4 regions of the Streptomyces sp. NBC_00236 genome follow, and region 1 is predicted to be linked to each of the others. Evidence: riboswitches for the same ligand, from Rfam matches in the RefSeq annotation. Region 1 holds a riboswitch; each other region holds the start of a gene.
The links. Region 1 has a riboswitch for cyclic di-AMP ahead of OG446_RS19830 (M23 family metallopeptidase). Riboswitches for the same ligand answer to the same signal wherever they lie in the genome.

Region 1 (3,960 bases):
TGGCCTCCGCCCGCGTCATCGCGGAGACGGCCATGCGGGCGGTGCTGCCGACACCGTCCGACCGGATCGGCGGGCTGCAGGTGGCCGCGCGGTACGAGGCGGCGCAGGCGGACGAGTTCGTCGGCGGCGACCTGTTCTCGGTGGCGGACAGCCCGCAGGGGGTGCGGCTGGTGGTCGGGGACGTGCGCGGCAAGGGGCTGGACGCCGTGGAGGCGGTGGCGGTGGTCATCGGGGCCTTCCGGGAGGCGGCCGAACAGGAGGAGACCCTGGAGGGCGTGGCGCTGCGGCTGGAGCGCGCGCTGGCGCGGGAGTCGGACCGGCGTGGTGGCCTGGACGCGTTCGAGGGGTTCATCACCGCCGTGCTCGCCGAGGTCCCGCGGGGGGCGGGCCGGGTGCGGATCGTCAACCGCGGTCACCCCGAGCCGCTGCTCCTGCACACGGACGGAGGGCTGGATGTGCTCGGTCCGTCGGTGCCCGCGCTGCCGCTGGGGATGGACCTGGGGGTGTGGCCGGACCGGGCCGACGAGTGGGACCTGCCGGCCGGGGCGACGCTTCTCCTCTATACGGACGGCCTCTCCGAGGCCCGTAACGCCGAAGGGGTCTTCTACGACCCTGCCGAGCGGCTGCGGGGACGGATCTTCCCGGGACCCGAGGAACTCCTCTCCGCGCTGACCGATGACGTACGGCTGCATACGGGGGGCGAGTCGACGGACGACATGGCGCTGCTCGCGGTCGTGCGGCCCGCCGAGGGGCAGCCCGACCGGCGCAGGACCGTGAAGATCGTCGGTCTGGGCGACGGCGGCGGCTGAGCCGGCTCCCTGCGGTGACAGGTGAGGGGGGAGCGGTGGAGGGCGATACCACCGTCCGTAACCGAAAGACACCCCTCCGCATAACATTTGACGCAACGTCAGAAATCGGGTGCCATCCGAGGGGCGATCAACTCGCCCGATTGCACCCGGTTGTGTCCCGTAAAGTCCAGGCCAAGGACGCGAACGATCAGTGGGAACGGCTTGGAATCGGACCCCGGTGTCTATTAACGTTCGATAACGCAGCGCGGTTGTCCCAGCCGCCGTCAGTGGCGGCACCGTGCGCGAGCGCCGAATTCCGCAAGGGAACCGGGGAACCACCTACATGGGGTGAATCGGGCATCTCTGTCTTGTTTGTGAGGCGGAGGAACCCGTAGGAGACCTTCCTGCTCCGAACCCGTCAGCTAACCCGGTAGGCGAGAAGGAAGGAAAGGAGTGCGCCCCCGTGGCGTCCAACAAGCCTGCCCCCGAAGCTCCCTCTCGGTTCCGGTCCGAGTACGGCGATGACCTCGCCCCCCGGCCCGCCACCGCATTCGGTACGGAGTACGGGGCCGACTACGCGACCGATTACGGGACCGATCGGGGCAGCGACTTCGGAAACGACTTCCGCGCCGACGAGGCCGGGTCCGACAGGACCTGGGAGGAATGGAACCCCACCGAGGAGTCCATCCGCCCCGTGCGCGGCAAGCACCGCGTCGCCAAGCAGCGCAATGGTCTGGCCCGCAGTTCCACCGTCCTCGGCGTCGGCGTCATCGCGGCCGTCGGTGCGGGTGGCATGGCCACCGCCCAGAGCAAGCCGCCGGTCTCCATCTCTCTTCCCGATTCCATCGCGGACAATCTCCCCGACGCCAAGTCCCTCCCGGGCGTCGGCGCGCTGTTCTCGGGAGAGTCCGAGTCCACGGCGGACAAGGCTGCGGCCGAGACCGCTGCCGCCCCGCTGACGACCGCCGGCATCACCACCGCCGAGGCCGAGCAGGGCACCACGGACGCCGGTGAGGCACTCCGCGCCCGCATCCTCCAGCAGGCCGAGCAGCAGCAGGACGCCGCCGACGCCGAGGTCAAGGCGGCTGCGGAGAAGGCGGCCGCGGAGAAGGCCGCAGCCGAGGCGAAGAAGCAGCAGGACGCCGCCGAGGCCAAGATCGCCGCCGAGAAGAAGAAGGCGGCGGAGGAAGCGGCGAAGAAGGCGGAAGCGCTGCGGCTCGCCAAGCTCGCCGCCAGCTACGCCATCCCCACCTCCTCGTACACGATCACCTCGACCTTCGGCGAGGCCGGATCGATGTGGTCCTCCGGCTACCACACGGGCCTCGACTTCGCGGCGCCGACCGGAACACCGATCAAGGCCATCCACACCGGCACGGTCAAGTCGGCCGGCTACTCCGGTTCCTACGGCTACCGCACGGTCCTGGAGCTGGAGGACGGCACGGAGCTGTGGTTCTGCCACCAGTCCTCGATCGACGTCAGCATCGGCCAGAAGGTCACGACGGGCGACACCATCGGACGCGTCGGCGCGACCGGCAACGTGACGGGCCCGCACCTCCACCTGGAGGTCCACACCCCGGACGGCACCGGCATCGACCCGATGGCCTGGCTGCAGGCCCGCGGTCTGACGGTCTGAGACCGTCTCCCTGGATGGTTCGAGGAGGGGCCGTTTCCCGAGGCCGGTCCGAGGCCGGTCCGAAGCTTGTCCGGGACCGTTTCCCAGGACGCTCCGAGAACGCCCCTCACGCCGGTTCTCCGGCCACGAAACCCCGGCAGCCCTGACGCTCACCCCCCGACGTCAGGGCTGCCGGTCTGTCTCCGTCCGCGTGCCGCACCTGTTCAGGATGCCGCGCCGCACCTGTTCAGAATGCCGCGCTGCACCCGTTCAAGATGCACAGGCCACGGAATAGCGGAGCCCGTGGAAGTGGTTGTGCCACCCATGACTTCTCTCCGTAAGCTCGGTTCCTCCAGCCTCCAGGTCTTCCCGCTCGCCCTCGGCGGCAACGTCTTCGGATGGACGGCCGACGAGGCGCAGTCCTTCGCGGTGCTCGACGCCTACGCGGCGGCCGGCGGCAACTTCATCGACACCGCCGACGCCTATTCGGCCTGGGTCCCCGGCAACGAGGGTGGCGAGTCGGAGACCCTCATCGGCAAGTGGCTCGCCGCACGCGGCAACCGCTCCGACATCGTCGTGGCCACCAAGGTCGGCTCACACCCTGCCTACAAGGGGCTCTCCGCCACCACCATCAAGGCCGCCGCCGAGGAGTCGCTGCGCCGGCTCGGTACCGACCACATCGATCTCTACTACACGCACTTCGACGACGAGACGGTCCCGGTCGAGGAGATCATCACCGCCCTCGACCAGTTGGTGAAGGACGGCAAGGTCCGCGAGATCGCCGCCTCCAACATCAGCCCCCAGCGGCTCCGTGCCTCGCTGGACTTCTCCGAGCGTGAAGGGCTTGCCCGCTACGTGGCCCTTCAGCCCCACTACAACCTCGTCTCCCGGGACACGTACGAGGGTGAGCTCCGGGACACCGCCGCCGACGCCGGGCTTGCGGCCGTCCCGTACTACGCCCTCGCCTCCGGCTTCCTCACCGGCAAGTACCGTTCGGGTGCCGCCGTGGAGAGCGCCCGCGCCGGGAGCGCGTCCACGCACCTGGAGTCGGAGCGCGGACAGAAGGTGCTTGCCGCGCTCGACAAGGTGGCACAGGAGCGGGACGCGGAGATCGCGACCGTGGCGCTGGCGTGGCTGGCCGCCCGGCCGACCGTCGCCGCACCGATCGCCTCGGCCCGTACGGTCGAGCAGCTTCCCGCGCTGGTGGCCGTCGCCGGACTGCGGCTGACGGACCAGGAGCTGACTGACCTCACCGAGGCCTCCGCCTAGCCCTTCTGTTGGCCGTATCCCTGCGGGTTCGAGTTCGGGTTCGAGTTCGGATTCGGGTTCCGGTGCGGGGGAGGGGACGGGGAGTAGAGCGGGTACGGGCCGGGGAGCGGGTGGTACGGCGGGTTCGCGTACGGCGGCGGGCTGTAGGGCTGCCCTGCATACGGGCGCGCGGGCTGCGTGTACGCCGGGTGCGGGTACGGCCGGTGTGCCGCAGGTGCGGAACGGGGGCGCAGACGGCCCGTGGCCTGCGCCGCGTAGGTCAGGGCGGGGCGGGCGGTTTCCTTGCGCTGC
Region 2 (3,960 bases), 3.2 Mb from region 1:
GCCCTCGACCGTGACGGTGCCGAGCTGCTCTTCGTCCACACCCTGCTGCAGAGCCCCGCTGCCGAGCTGTGTCTCGGCAGCGGGATCCACCGTCGCTGAGGCGCTGTCGTCGCCACCGGCCAGCCGGTCGCCAGAGAGGACCTGTCATGTCCGATTCCGAGAACTACGACCCGCTCGGCCCGGGCCGGCCCAAGAACTACGACCCGCAGGAGAAGAAGATGCCCCGCGGGCTCGTCATCAGGCTCTTCGCCTACCTGGTGGCCGGGCACGTCATCGCCGGCTTCCTCTATCTGTTGTTCGCCGTGGGGATGCACAACCAGTAGGCGGGCGGACGGGCGAGTCGGGCAGCCGCCGGGCGGGCAGGCGTGGACGCGGGCTGACCGCCCGGGCGGTCAGCCCGCGTCGAGCAGGCGCTCGCGCAGCCGCTCCCGCGTCTCCTGGCTGATCCTGAGGCCTTCGGCGAGATAGCGGTCGGTGCCGCCCCAGGTCTCGTCGATGGTGGTGAAGGCGGCGGCGAGATAGTCGGGGTGGGCGCCGAAGAGGGGATTGAGCAGCTCCATCACCTCGGGCGACATCCCGGCGGCGGAGGTGTCGCTGCGGCGGACCTTGTAGCGGCGGTGCGCGTCGTTGGACTTGAGGTAGTCGGCCTCGATGGCCTCGCGCTCGACGCCGACGGCCAGCAGGGACACCGCGATGGAGAGACCCGCGCGGTCCTTGCCCGCGGCGCAGTGCATCAGGGCGGGCACGCTGTCCTCGGCCAGGGCGTGCAGGACCCGGCTGTGCTCTGCCGTGCGGTCCAGGATGATCCGGCGGTAGGAAGCGACCATGCGGTGGGTCCCCTTGCCGTCGGCCAGGATCGACCGCAGCTCGTTCATGTTGCCGTCGCGCACCATCCGCCAGAACTCCGCGCCGTCCGCCGGGTCGCTGAGCGGGATGTTCACATTGCGCACGCCCGGCAGTTCCACGTCCAGGCCGTCGAGCTTGTGGTCGGCGCCGTTGCGGAAGTCGAAGACGGTGTGCAGACCGAGACCGGTGAGGAACGCGGTGTCCTCGGCCGTGGCGTGTGCCAGGTGACCACTGCGGTAGAGCCGCCCGTACCGCACCCGGCGGCCGTCCGAGGTGGGCAGGCCGCCCACGTCACGGAAATTGCGGACACCCGCCAGCTCGGGCTCCGTCGACGGGGTCTGCGGCAGCTGCTGCGTCACGGTCACTCCTGGGGGCTCTGCCGCCGGCGCGTGTCGCCCGCGGGTCCACTCTCGTGACGATACGACATTGATTCCTCAGGCAATCATCTTGGTCGTACCCGCACTTCGGGCCCCTGTGGCAGTCCGCCGGGCGGATCTCTCCGCACGGCCGCGCGGCCCTGGATCCACGCGGACGATGCGACGGAGCGGAAGCGATGGGCATGACATGTCCGTATTAGGGCTTTAGTCGAACATGCCCTACTTCTACGGTAGATGATCGCCCTCTCGTGAGCGGGATCATATCCGTGACGGTGTGTGGCGGCGGGGCCGCTGGGTATTCCGTGCGCGGCGCGGAAATCCAAGATCCGTAATCCACGGAGTGTGACCGGAATTCCTCGCCGAATTTCCGGCACGGAATCCCGCACGGAACCCGTGGCTTGTTTCCGCCGTCCCGGCTCGCTTACGTTCGCTGCAATCCGGACGGACCGCCTAATCCTGCCGCCGCCCGGAATTCGCACCCACTCACCGCGTGGCAGGAGCGGGGGAACCAGGTAAGCCGCCGGCCGGGAAACCGGACGGCTCGGGGTGAAGTCGCGCCAGCCGCGACCGGACATCTCCAGTCCGAACCCGACAGCTCACCTCGCAGGCGCCGGAGAGGAAAACCTTCATGCCCATATCGGGTAAGCACCGTCGTCCCAAGTCCAGCACCATTGCCCGTGGCGTCGTCGCCGCGAGCGCCGGCGGAGCCGTCATCGCGCTTCCGCTGCTCGGCGCCACCGGTGCCCACGCCGCGGAGCAGTCCGCTCCGGTCACCTCGAAGTCGGCCGCCGCTCACACCACCCCGGCCAAGCCGGTCGCGAAGAAGCAGGCCGGCGCCACCTCCTACACCGTGGTCTCCGGCGACTACCTGTCGAAGATCGCTGCCGAGCACAAGCTCAAGGGTGGCTGGGAGAAGCTGTACCAGGACAACCGCAAGGTCGTCGGCGACGACCCGAGCCTGATCTTCCCGGGCATGAAGCTGACCCTCGGCGGCAAGGCCTGGGGCCACGCCTCGACCACCTCCACGGGCACCACCACCCCGTCGAAGGCCCCCTCCAAGGCCCCGGCCAAGACCGAGACGAAGGCCTCCACGGCCTCCGACTCGTCCTCCTCCGACGACTCGTCGTCCAAGGAGACCTCGGCGCCGGCCACCCAGAGCAACGACTCCGGTTACGTCCACCCGGTCCCGGGCAACCACACCACCGCGTACCGCGCCTCCGGTGCCAACTGGTCCAGCGGCAGCCACACCGGCATCGACTTCCCCGTGTCCACCGGCACGAGCGTGAAGGCGATCACCTCCGGCACCGTCGTCACCGCCGGCTGGGGCGGCGCGTACGGCAACGAGGTCGTCATCAAGCACGCCGACGGCCACTACTCGCAGTACGGCCACATGTCCTCGCTCTCCGTCTCGGCCGGCCAGACCGTGACCGCGGGCCAGCAGGTCGGCCTGTCCGGCTCCACCGGCAACGCCACCGGCCCGCACCTCCACTTCGAGGTCCGCACGGGTCCGGCGTACGGCTCGGACATCGACCCGATCGCCTACCTGGCGTCGCACGGCATCAACGTCTGATCCGGGCAACACCGGTCCGGTGAACCGGGCCTGAGCAATGCATGGAGGGACGGTGCGCGGCGGCGCACCGTCCCTCTGCCGTTGGCTGTCCGTGCTCGGAAGAGGCGCGCGGCTCCGGGGCGGCGGCGGTGAATGGTGGCGGTGGGTGGTGGCCACTCTTATTCCCCCTTTACCAAAAACTGACCGGGTGGTCTATCTCACCACCCGTCAACCCCTTATTACGGTCGCGTAGGTCACATTCGGCGGTGCAGGATATGCCCTTGTGGCAGACGATTCGAACAACATCCAGCAGGGCGTCATCAACCAACAGGGCGCCATCGGGTCGTACGCGGCGATTGGCGACAGCTTCACCGAGGGAGTCGGTGACCCCGGCCCGGACGGAACGTTCGTCGGCTGGGCGGACCGGTTCGCGGTCCTTCTCGCGGACCAGCTCCCGGACCCGGGCGCGGCGACGGGCACCGCTCACGCAGACTTCAGGTACGCCAATCTCGCCGTACGAGGACGTCTCCTCGACCAGATCGTCGAGGAGCAGGTGCCGCGCGCCAAGGAACTCGCCCCCGATCTGGTGAGCTTCTGCGCCGGCGGCAACGACATCATCCGGCCGGGCACCGATCCCGACGACGTGGCCGAGCGCTTCGAGCGCGCGGTCGCCGACCTGACCCGGTCGGTCGGCACGGTCATGGTCACCACCGGCTTCGACACCCGCAACGTGCCCGTGCTGCGCCATCTGCGCGGCAAGATCGCCACCTACACCGCGCATGTACGGTCCATCGCCGACCGCTACGACTGCCCGGTCCTCGACCTGTGGTCCCTGCGCTCGGTCCAGGACCGGCGCGCCTGGGACGACGACCGGCTGCACCTGTCGCCCGAGGGCCACACCCGGGTCGCGCTGCGCGCCGCCCAGGTCCTCGGCCTCGGCGTACCCGCCGATCCGGACCAGGAGTGGCCGCCGCAGGCCCAGCGCGGAACGCTCGAAGTGCGGCGCGACGACATCCACTGGGCACGCGAGTACCTGGTCCCGTGGATCGGCCGGCGGCTGCGCGGTGAGTCCTCGGGGGACCACGTGGAGGCCAAGCGGCCCGACCTGCTGCCTCTCTGAGAGGCTCGCAGTCCTCAGTCGCCCCGGGCGAACGGGGCGACGGAGGACACCGGCCGCGCCGGTATGCG
Region 3 (3,960 bases), 3.8 Mb from region 1:
TCGCCGCGACGCCCAGATCGCGGTCCAGTCCGGCCAGGGCGCCCGCGTCGCGGCCCACCTTGCCGGGGTCGTGGACGAGTACGTGCGCGAGCTTCAGGGCCGGATGGGCCTCGACGGCGCGGATGGCCGCGCGGCCGACATTGCCGGTTCCCCAGACCACCGTGGAAATCATGCGGCGGAGGGTAGCGCGCGGGATGAAAGGTTCATAGTGGCATCGCGCACCCGGTTCGGAGCGTGCGGGGACAGGCCCGGGAAGCCCGCCCCGCCCCGCTCCCCCGGGGTGCTACTCGTCGATCGCGGTGCCGTATCCGGCGGCCGTCTCCGCACCTCCGAACGTTCCCGCGTCGAACGTCCACGAGCCGGCTGCCGTCACTCCGCCGGTGCCGGCCGGGAACACCCAGACGATGCCGTCGCCGGCGTTCTCTCCGGGCGCTGCGGTCAGCAGACCGGCCCGCCCGTCCCTGTCGGGGTCGGTCAGCCGCGCCTGGCCGCCCCAGCGGTCACCCTTCTCGGGAACGCCCGGCACGTTCACCGAGTCCTGGTCCCAGGAAGCAGCACCGGAGGCGGTCAGCCCGCCGGCCGCGCCGCGCAGCACCCACACGGCCCCCGCGTCGACGACCGTGCCGATGTCCTCGCCGGGGGCGCCGATGGCCACGTCCGCGTACCCGTCGCCGTCGGTGTCCGCGACGGAGAGGTCAGCGCCCCAGCCGTCGCCGGCCTCCGAGCCGCCGGGGACACCGGAGGTGTCCTGCGTCCACCACACCGGCGGGGTGCCCGGGCCCTCGGCCCCGACCGGCCCGTCGCCGGCGCTGCCGTAGTACACGCCGACCACACCGCCGGTCATCGACGCGCCACCGTCGTCGGGGCTGCGCGGCTCCCCGGTCACGAGGTCGTCGTAGCCGTCGTGGTCGATGTCGCCGGAAGCGACGGCCGGGCCGCCGCGCAGGCCCTGGTCGTAGCGGAGCCCCTGGACCTCGCCGAGGAGGAGTGCGGACCAGCCGTGGCCCGGCTCCTCGCCCACGGTGACGCCGGAGATGACGAGGTCGGCGAGACCGTTGCCGTCGTAGTCGCCGGTGGTCAGGGCCCGGGGTGCGATCTCGCGCCCGGGGGTGCCGGGGACGTGGTTGCTGCTCGAGGTGGCGTTCCGGCGGGTTCCCGGGGCGTACTGGAACAGGGTGAAGTCGGCGCGGTCGGTCACGGCCAGCTGGTCGCCGGGGATGTCGGGGCTGAAGTGCGCGGCGGCGAGAGCATTGCCGAACCGGGCGCCGGCGGCGGGTTCCGCGGCCTGCAGCCAGTCGCTGCCCGAGCCGGAGAGCCCCTGCGCGGAGCCCCACAGGACGACGGCGCCGCCCGCGTCGGTCACCGGTTCGACGTTCTCGCCCGGGAGGCCCACGACGGCGTCGCCGTACCCGTCCCCGTCCAGGTCGCCGGTGGCCAGCGCGGCGCCGAAACCGTCCCCGGCCTCGGCGCCGCCCGGCACCCCGGTGGTGTTCTGGCTGAGGACGGTGCCCCGGGTGGTATTGATGCCGCCCGGCCCGCCGTACTGCACGGTCACGTACCCCGCGCCCTTCTTGCCGCCGACGGTCCCGCCGGGCGCGCCGATGAGCACGTCCTCGTAGCCGTCACCGTTGAAGTCGGCGTCGCCGTCGTCGGCGTGCGTTCCGCCGGGGGCGACGGCGTGGGCGGAGGGCGCGACGGCGGCGGCCCCTGCCATCAGGAGAAGTGAGGCCGCGACAACGGCGGCCGGTCGGTAAGTGCGCACGTGCGGCTCCTCGGTTCAAGGATGACCGGGCGAGACCGGGGGGGGGGGGACGCCGGGAAGAGCCCGTCAGCCTCCTGGCGCCCTGTTGGACCGGCTCCGCGGCACAAGGGTTGTACGGCATCGCAAAAGGGGTGGAAGGGAGCTGCTCAGCTCCCTTCCACCCCTTTTCACGGCTCCGCGCGGGGGCGGTACCGCGGTGGATCAGTAGGCCCCGAAGACGTTGTCGATCGAGCCGTACGTCGCGGCGGCGTAGTTGCACGCGGCGGTGATGTTGGCGACGGGGTCCAGGATGTCCAGCGAGGTGCCGGGCACGTGGTACGCGTCGAACGTGGGCTGGATGACCTGGAGCAGGCCCTTGGACGGGGTGCCCGCGGCGGCGTTCGAGTCCCAGTTGTTGACGATCTGCGGGTTGCCCGAGGACTCGCGCATGATGTTGCGGTGGATGCTGTCGTAGCTGCCGGGGATGCCGTGCTCGGCCATGACGGCGAGGGACTCCTTGATCCAGCCGTCGAGGTCGTCCGTGTACGCCGTGGCGCTCTGCGCGGGCGCGGTCTCGACGGTCTGGGCGGTCTCCTCGGCGACGGGCGTCGCCGTCCGCTGGGAACGGTCGGCGCGGTCGGTGCTCTCGGCACGGTCGCCCGACGGCTGCGAGGCGCTGCCGGAGGTGTTCTCCGCCTTGAATTCGCTCTTGGTCGCGGCCTCGGGGGCGGTGGCCGTGGACTTGGCTCCGATGGTGAGCTTCAGGCCCGGGTGAATCAGGTCGGGGTTGCCGCCGACCACGCTCCGGTTGTCCTTGTAGAGCTGCGCCCAGCCGCCGTCGAGGGAATGCCCGCGGGCGATCTTGGAAAGCGAATCGCCGGAGACCACGGAATAGGTGGTGGACTTGGCGTGCTGCACGGAAATTCCCTTGCCGGCAACGGAAACCGGGGCTGCGGCCTTTTCCGCGACGACCGACTGGACCGGCGCGGCGGAAGCCGATCCGGCCGCGATCAGGGGGAGCGCGAGAACCGCGCCGCCCGCGCTCACGGCGATGAGACCGCGGGTCAGGGGGGTGGACTTGGAACGACGGTGGTGACCCTTGATGGGCATGGCGCTTTTCCTCTCCGCCGCCTGCGAGGTGAGCTGTCGGGTTCGGACTGGAGATGTCCGGCCGCACATGGCGACTTCACCCCTAGCCGCTCCGGATTCCCGGAACGGCGGCAAACCTGGGTCCCCCGCTCCTGCCGTACGTGAGTGGTCGGGTTACCGGACGGCGGCAGGATTCGGCGTTCCGTCCGGATTGACGGTGACCGTAAGCGAGAAAGACCGGGCGGAACAAGCCCGGATTTCCTGATCACAATTGATTCGCAAGATCAATAAAAGGAAATGTGCGATGCCGGTCACATCCGGGCGGGTCAGTTTTCTTGGGGCGCCAGGGAACCGAAGTGTCTGGTTCCGCGTCAGGGGCGGGAAACGTGACGCTGGCCACTGCGCCCGAAACGGGCGATTTGCCCACCCGGAGAAGCCATGCCTCACGGAGGCGTGACGGGAGGGGCATTCTCAACCATTCCGGACAATCGCCTAATTAGGGCACTACGGGATGGACGTCGGCTGCGCGGCCACGCCGGCACGACTGCGCGGCACCACGACCGGTGAACCGTCGCCCGGGGCGGCGAGTACGTCCGCGTCGAGCGCGTACAGCTCCTTCACCAGCGCCTCGTCGACCGTCTCCCGGGGGGCGCCCGTGGCGATGACGCGGCCCCCCTTCATGGCGACGAGCAGATCGGCGTAGCGGGCCGCGGCAACGAGGTCGTGCTGGACCATGACGACGGTGCGACCGGTGGCCGCGACCTCGCGGACGAGTTCCAGGACCTCGACGGCGTGCCCGAGGTCGAGGGCGCTGGTCGGTTCGTCGAGCAGGACCACCGGGGTCTGCTGGGCCAGCACCATCGCGAGCCAGCAGCGCTGGCGCTGACCGCCGGACAGCCGGTCGACGCGCTCCCCGGCCAGCGCGGTGGTCCCGGTCGCGTCGAGTGCGTCGCGTACCGCCCGCTCGTCCTCGCGCGACCACTGGCGCAGCAGCCCCTGGTGCGGGCTGCGGCCGTAGCGCACCAGCCCGGCCACGGTGACCGCCTCGGGGGCGCGCGGCGACTGCGGCAGCAGCGCGACATGGTGGGCGGCCCTGCGACGGCCGGTCCTCCAGATGTCCGTGCCGCCGA
Region 4 (3,960 bases), 800 kb from region 1:
GTAGATCGACTCCTCGCGCACGTTCGCCCCCGGCTTCGGCGCGTGGATCATCATGCCGTCGCCCTTGTAGATGCCGACGTGGCTGATGTCGTCGTAGAAGAACACCAGGTCCCCGGGCCGCAGATCCTCGGTGGCTATCCGGGTGCCCACGTTCACCTGGTCCCAGGTGGTCCGCGGAATGTCGACACCGGCCGCCTTCCAGGCCGCCTGGGTGAGCCCGGAGCAGTCGTACGAGGCCGGGCCGGTCGCCCCCCAGACGTACGGCTTGCCGAGCTGCGCCCTGGCGAACGCCATGACCTTCTCGGCCTTGGTCGAGGCGTCGGCGTCCGAACCCGAGCCCGAGCCGGTCCCGGTTCCGGTGCCTGCCCCCGTGCCGCTGCCGGCCTCCTCGGCGGCCTCCTCGGCCGCCGCGGCCTCGCGGTCGGCCTCGGCCTTCGCGGCGGCCTGCTTCTTCGCCAGCTCCGCCGCCTTGCGCTTGGCCTCCGCCTCCTTCTTGCGCTCCAGCTCGGCCAGCCGCGCCTTCTCCTCGGCTGTCAGCTTCGACAGCAGGCCGCGGGCCTCGGACAGCTTCGTCTGGACGTTCTGCTTGCTGGTGCGCAGGGTCGCCTGGGACTCGGTGAGCGTCTCCAGGCTCGCCACGGCCTCGGCCCGCTGCTCGGACGCCTTCACCTGCTGCGTACGGAAGTCCGACACCGCCCGCGTCTGGCGCTCGGTCATCCGGTCCATGAGGTGGGTCTGGTCGAAGAACGACTGCGGGTCGTCGGCCAGGAAGAAGGTGGCGGTCGGGGCGAGGGTGCCGCCGCGGTACTGGGCGGCGGCATAGGTGCCGAGCGTCCTGCGTGCCTCGTTCAGCTTCTCGGTGCGCTTGGCGACGTCGTCGAGCAGGGTGTCCACCTTGGAGCGCTGCGCCGTGGTCGCTTCCTTCGCCTGGTTGTACTGCTGGGTCGCGGTGCCCGCCTGCCGGTAGAGGTCGTCGACCTTCTTCTGTACGTCCTCGATGCTGGGCTTGGGAGCCGGGGCGGCGAGTGCGCTCTGCGTGGACAGCAGGGTCACCGAAGCCAGTGCGGCCGTCGTGATCCCGACGGCCGGGCCGGTATTGCGCACACGGGTGCGCGGTTTGCGATGCGACGCCAAGGCCGGCATCTCCTTCCGTGGACCGCCTACCGGGTTAGCTGTCGGGTTCGGGCGGAACGGAAGGCTGCCCTACGGTCCTGGTGGGGGATTTCGGACCGATTCACCCCGGTGATGCGTGTGGGTCCCCGGTTCCGGACTCCCGTGACGGACAGCCCGGATTCGGCGTGGACGCCCGCTCGGCGTGGATCGCCTCTGGGGGTACGGGCCGCCCGAACGAGCACGCTAGCCAACTCATGGTGCCGCTGTGAAGGTTGATGTTCGATATGCCCGATACATTTTCGTGACCTTGCCGGATCGGGGCGCTGCGGGGCAGGTGGGGCCCGGGGTCGCTCCACACAGTGATGCCCATCGCTCGCTCTGAGTGTCCGGTCGCCGGTGCGTGGTTGGTCACTCGGGCCCGGAGTGTCAGTGCGCACGCCTAGACTCGGGAGGCGATGAGCAGCCTCTTTGACGACAGTTTCCTGGCCGGCCTCCAGCACACGGAGGAAGGGCCCCCGCCGCCCCCCGAGGACTCCGCACCCGAAGCGGTGCCGGAGGACCTCTTCGCGGGCGTTTTCGACGGGCCCCCGCCGCCCCGCGAGGCCTACTACCGCGACGGGGCCCACCGCCCGGTCATCGACGCGGCCGCGCTGCTGGACGGGCTGAACACCGAGCAGCGCGCAGCCGTCGTGCACGCCGGGTCCCCGCTGCTCATCGTCGCCGGTGCCGGTTCGGGCAAGACCCGCGTACTGACGCACCGCATCGCCCATCTGCTGGCCGAGCGCGGCGTGCACCCCGGCCAGATCCTGGCGATCACCTTCACCAACAAGGCCGCCGGCGAGATGAAGGAGCGCGTCGAGCAGCTCGTCGGACCGCGGGCCAACGCCATGTGGGTCATGACCTTCCACAGCGCGTGCGTACGGATCCTGCGCCGCGAGTCGAAGCGGCTCGGCTTCACCTCCTCGTTCTCCATCTACGACGCCGCCGACTCCAAGCGCCTCATGGCCCTGGTCTGCCGCGATCTCGACCTCGACCCGAAGCGCTACCCGCCGAAGTCGTTCACGGCGAAGGTCTCGAACCTGAAGAACGAGCTGATCGACGAGGAGACCTTCGCCGGCCAGGCTGCCGACGGCTTCGAGAAGACACTCGCCCAGGCCTACGCGCTCTACCAGTCCCGGCTGCGCGAGGCGAACGCGCTGGACTTCGACGACATCATCATGACGACGGTGCACCTGCTCCAGGCGTTCCCCGACGTCGCCGAGCACTACCGCCGCCGCTTCCGCCACGTCCTCGTCGACGAGTACCAGGACACCAACCACGCCCAGTACACGCTCGTACGGGAACTGGTCGGCCCGGCGGGCGAGGCCGACGCCCCGGGCGAGCTGTGCGTCGTGGGTGACGCGGACCAGTCGATCTACGCCTTCCGCGGCGCGACCATCCGCAACATCCTCCAGTTCGAGGAGGACTACCCGGACGCGACGACGATCATGCTGGAGCAGAACTACCGCTCCACGCAGACGATCCTGTCCGCGGCCAACGCGGTCATCGAGCGCAACGAGAGCCGCCGCCCGAAGAACCTCTGGACGAACGCGGGCGCGGGCACCCGCATCACCGGCTATGTCGCCGACACCGAGCACGACGAGGCGCAGTTCGTCGCCGACGAGATCGACCGGCTGACCGACGCGGGCGACGCCAAGGCCGGCGACGTGGCGATCTTCTACCGGACGAACGCGCAGTCGCGTGTCTTCGAGGAGATCTTCATCCGCGTCGGCCTGCCCTACAAGGTGGTCGGCGGCGTGCGCTTCTACGAGCGCAAGGAGGTCAGGGACGTCCTGGCCTACCTCCGGGTCCTCTCCAACCCCGAGGACACCGTCCCGCTGCGCCGCATCCTGAACGTGCCCAAGCGGGGCATCGGCGACCGGGCCGAGGCGATGATCGACGCCCTGTCGATGCGCGAGAAGATCTCCTTCCCGCAGGCGCTGCGCCGGGTCGACGAGGCGTACGGCATGGCAGCCCGTTCGTCGAACGCGGTGAAGCGGTTCAACACGCTGATGGAGGAGCTCCGCACGGTCGTGGAGTCCGGCGCTGGACCTGCGGTCGTGGTGGAGGCCGTCATGGAGCGGACCGGCTATCTCGCCGAGCTCCAGGCGTCCACCGACCCGCAGGACGAGACCCGGATCGAGAACCTCCAGGAACTCGCCTCCGTCGCCCTCGAGTTCGAGCAGGAGCGGGCGGAGGACGAAGGCGCGGGCACGCTCGCCGAGTTCCTGGAGAAGGTCGCGCTCGTCGCCGACGCCGACCAGATCCCCGACGAGGACGAGGACGGCTCCGGTGTCGTCACGCTGATGACGCTGCACACCGCCAAGGGCCTCGAATTCCCGGTGGTCTTCCTGACCGGCATGGAGGACGGGGTCTTCCCGCACATGCGGGCACTCGGACAGACCAAGGAGCTGGAGGAGGAGCGGCGGCTCGCCTACGTCGGCATCACGCGCGCCCGCGAGCGGCTCTACCTCACTCGCGCGGCGATGCGCAGCGCCTGGGGCCAGCCCGCGTACAACCCGCCGTCGCGGTTCCTGGAGGAGATCCCGGACCAGCACCTGGAGTGGAAGCGCAAGGGCCCCATGGCGGCACCGGCCGGGCCGACGTCGGGCATCACCTCGTCGCGCTCCGCGTCCCGTGCGCGCTCCGGCCCCTCGGGCTTCGCGACCCGGCGGACCTCGGACAAGCCGACGATCACCCTGGTGGCCGGTGACCGGGTCACCCACGACCAGTTCGGTCTGGGCACGGTGACGGCGGTCGAGGGCATCGGGGACCAGGCGAAGGCCACGGTCGACTTCGGGGACGCGC

Region 2: it holds a riboswitch for cyclic di-AMP, as region 1 does, so the genes downstream of both, OG446_RS33645 (M23 family metallopeptidase) here and OG446_RS19830 (M23 family metallopeptidase) in region 1, are expected to answer to the same signal.
Region 3: it holds a riboswitch for cyclic di-AMP, as region 1 does, so the genes downstream of both, OG446_RS02695 (transglycosylase SLT domain-containing protein) here and OG446_RS19830 (M23 family metallopeptidase) in region 1, are expected to answer to the same signal.
Region 4: it holds a riboswitch for cyclic di-AMP, as region 1 does, so the genes downstream of both, OG446_RS23470 (C40 family peptidase) here and OG446_RS19830 (M23 family metallopeptidase) in region 1, are expected to answer to the same signal.

The regions. Positions count from the first base shown of each region.
Region 1 is NZ_CP108100.1:4,385,288-4,389,247, forward strand. It holds gene OG446_RS19825 (PP2C family protein-serine/threonine phosphatase) at 1-809, shown strand, start outside; cyclic di-AMP (ydaO/yuaA leader) riboswitch at 1,086-1,240, shown strand; gene OG446_RS19830 (M23 family metallopeptidase) at 1,252-2,421, shown strand; gene OG446_RS19835 (aldo/keto reductase) at 2,725-3,669, shown strand; gene OG446_RS19840 (PrsW family intramembrane metalloprotease) at 3,666-3,960, opposite strand, start outside.
Region 2 is NZ_CP108100.1:7,555,216-7,559,175, forward strand. It holds gene OG446_RS33630 (helix-turn-helix domain-containing protein) at 1-99, shown strand, start outside; gene OG446_RS33635 (DUF6126 family protein) at 147-323, shown strand; gene OG446_RS33640 (tyrosine-protein phosphatase) at 393-1,205, opposite strand; cyclic di-AMP (ydaO/yuaA leader) riboswitch at 1,690-1,848, shown strand; gene OG446_RS33645 (M23 family metallopeptidase) at 1,852-2,793, shown strand; gene OG446_RS33650 (SGNH/GDSL hydrolase family protein) at 3,056-3,892, shown strand; gene OG446_RS33655 (STM4011 family radical SAM protein) at 3,907-3,960, opposite strand, start outside.
Region 3 is NZ_CP108100.1:614,739-618,698, forward strand. It holds gene OG446_RS02685 (NAD(P)H-dependent amine dehydrogenase family protein) at 1-172, opposite strand, end outside; gene OG446_RS02690 (esterase) at 284-1,762, opposite strand; gene OG446_RS02695 (transglycosylase SLT domain-containing protein) at 1,964-2,851, opposite strand; cyclic di-AMP (ydaO/yuaA leader) riboswitch at 2,855-3,040, opposite strand; gene OG446_RS02700 (ABC transporter ATP-binding protein) at 3,335-3,960, opposite strand, start outside.
Region 4 is NZ_CP108100.1:5,183,276-5,187,235, forward strand. It holds gene OG446_RS23470 (C40 family peptidase) at 1-1,143, opposite strand, end outside; cyclic di-AMP (ydaO/yuaA leader) riboswitch at 1,142-1,309, opposite strand; gene pcrA (DNA helicase PcrA) at 1,569-3,960, shown strand, end outside.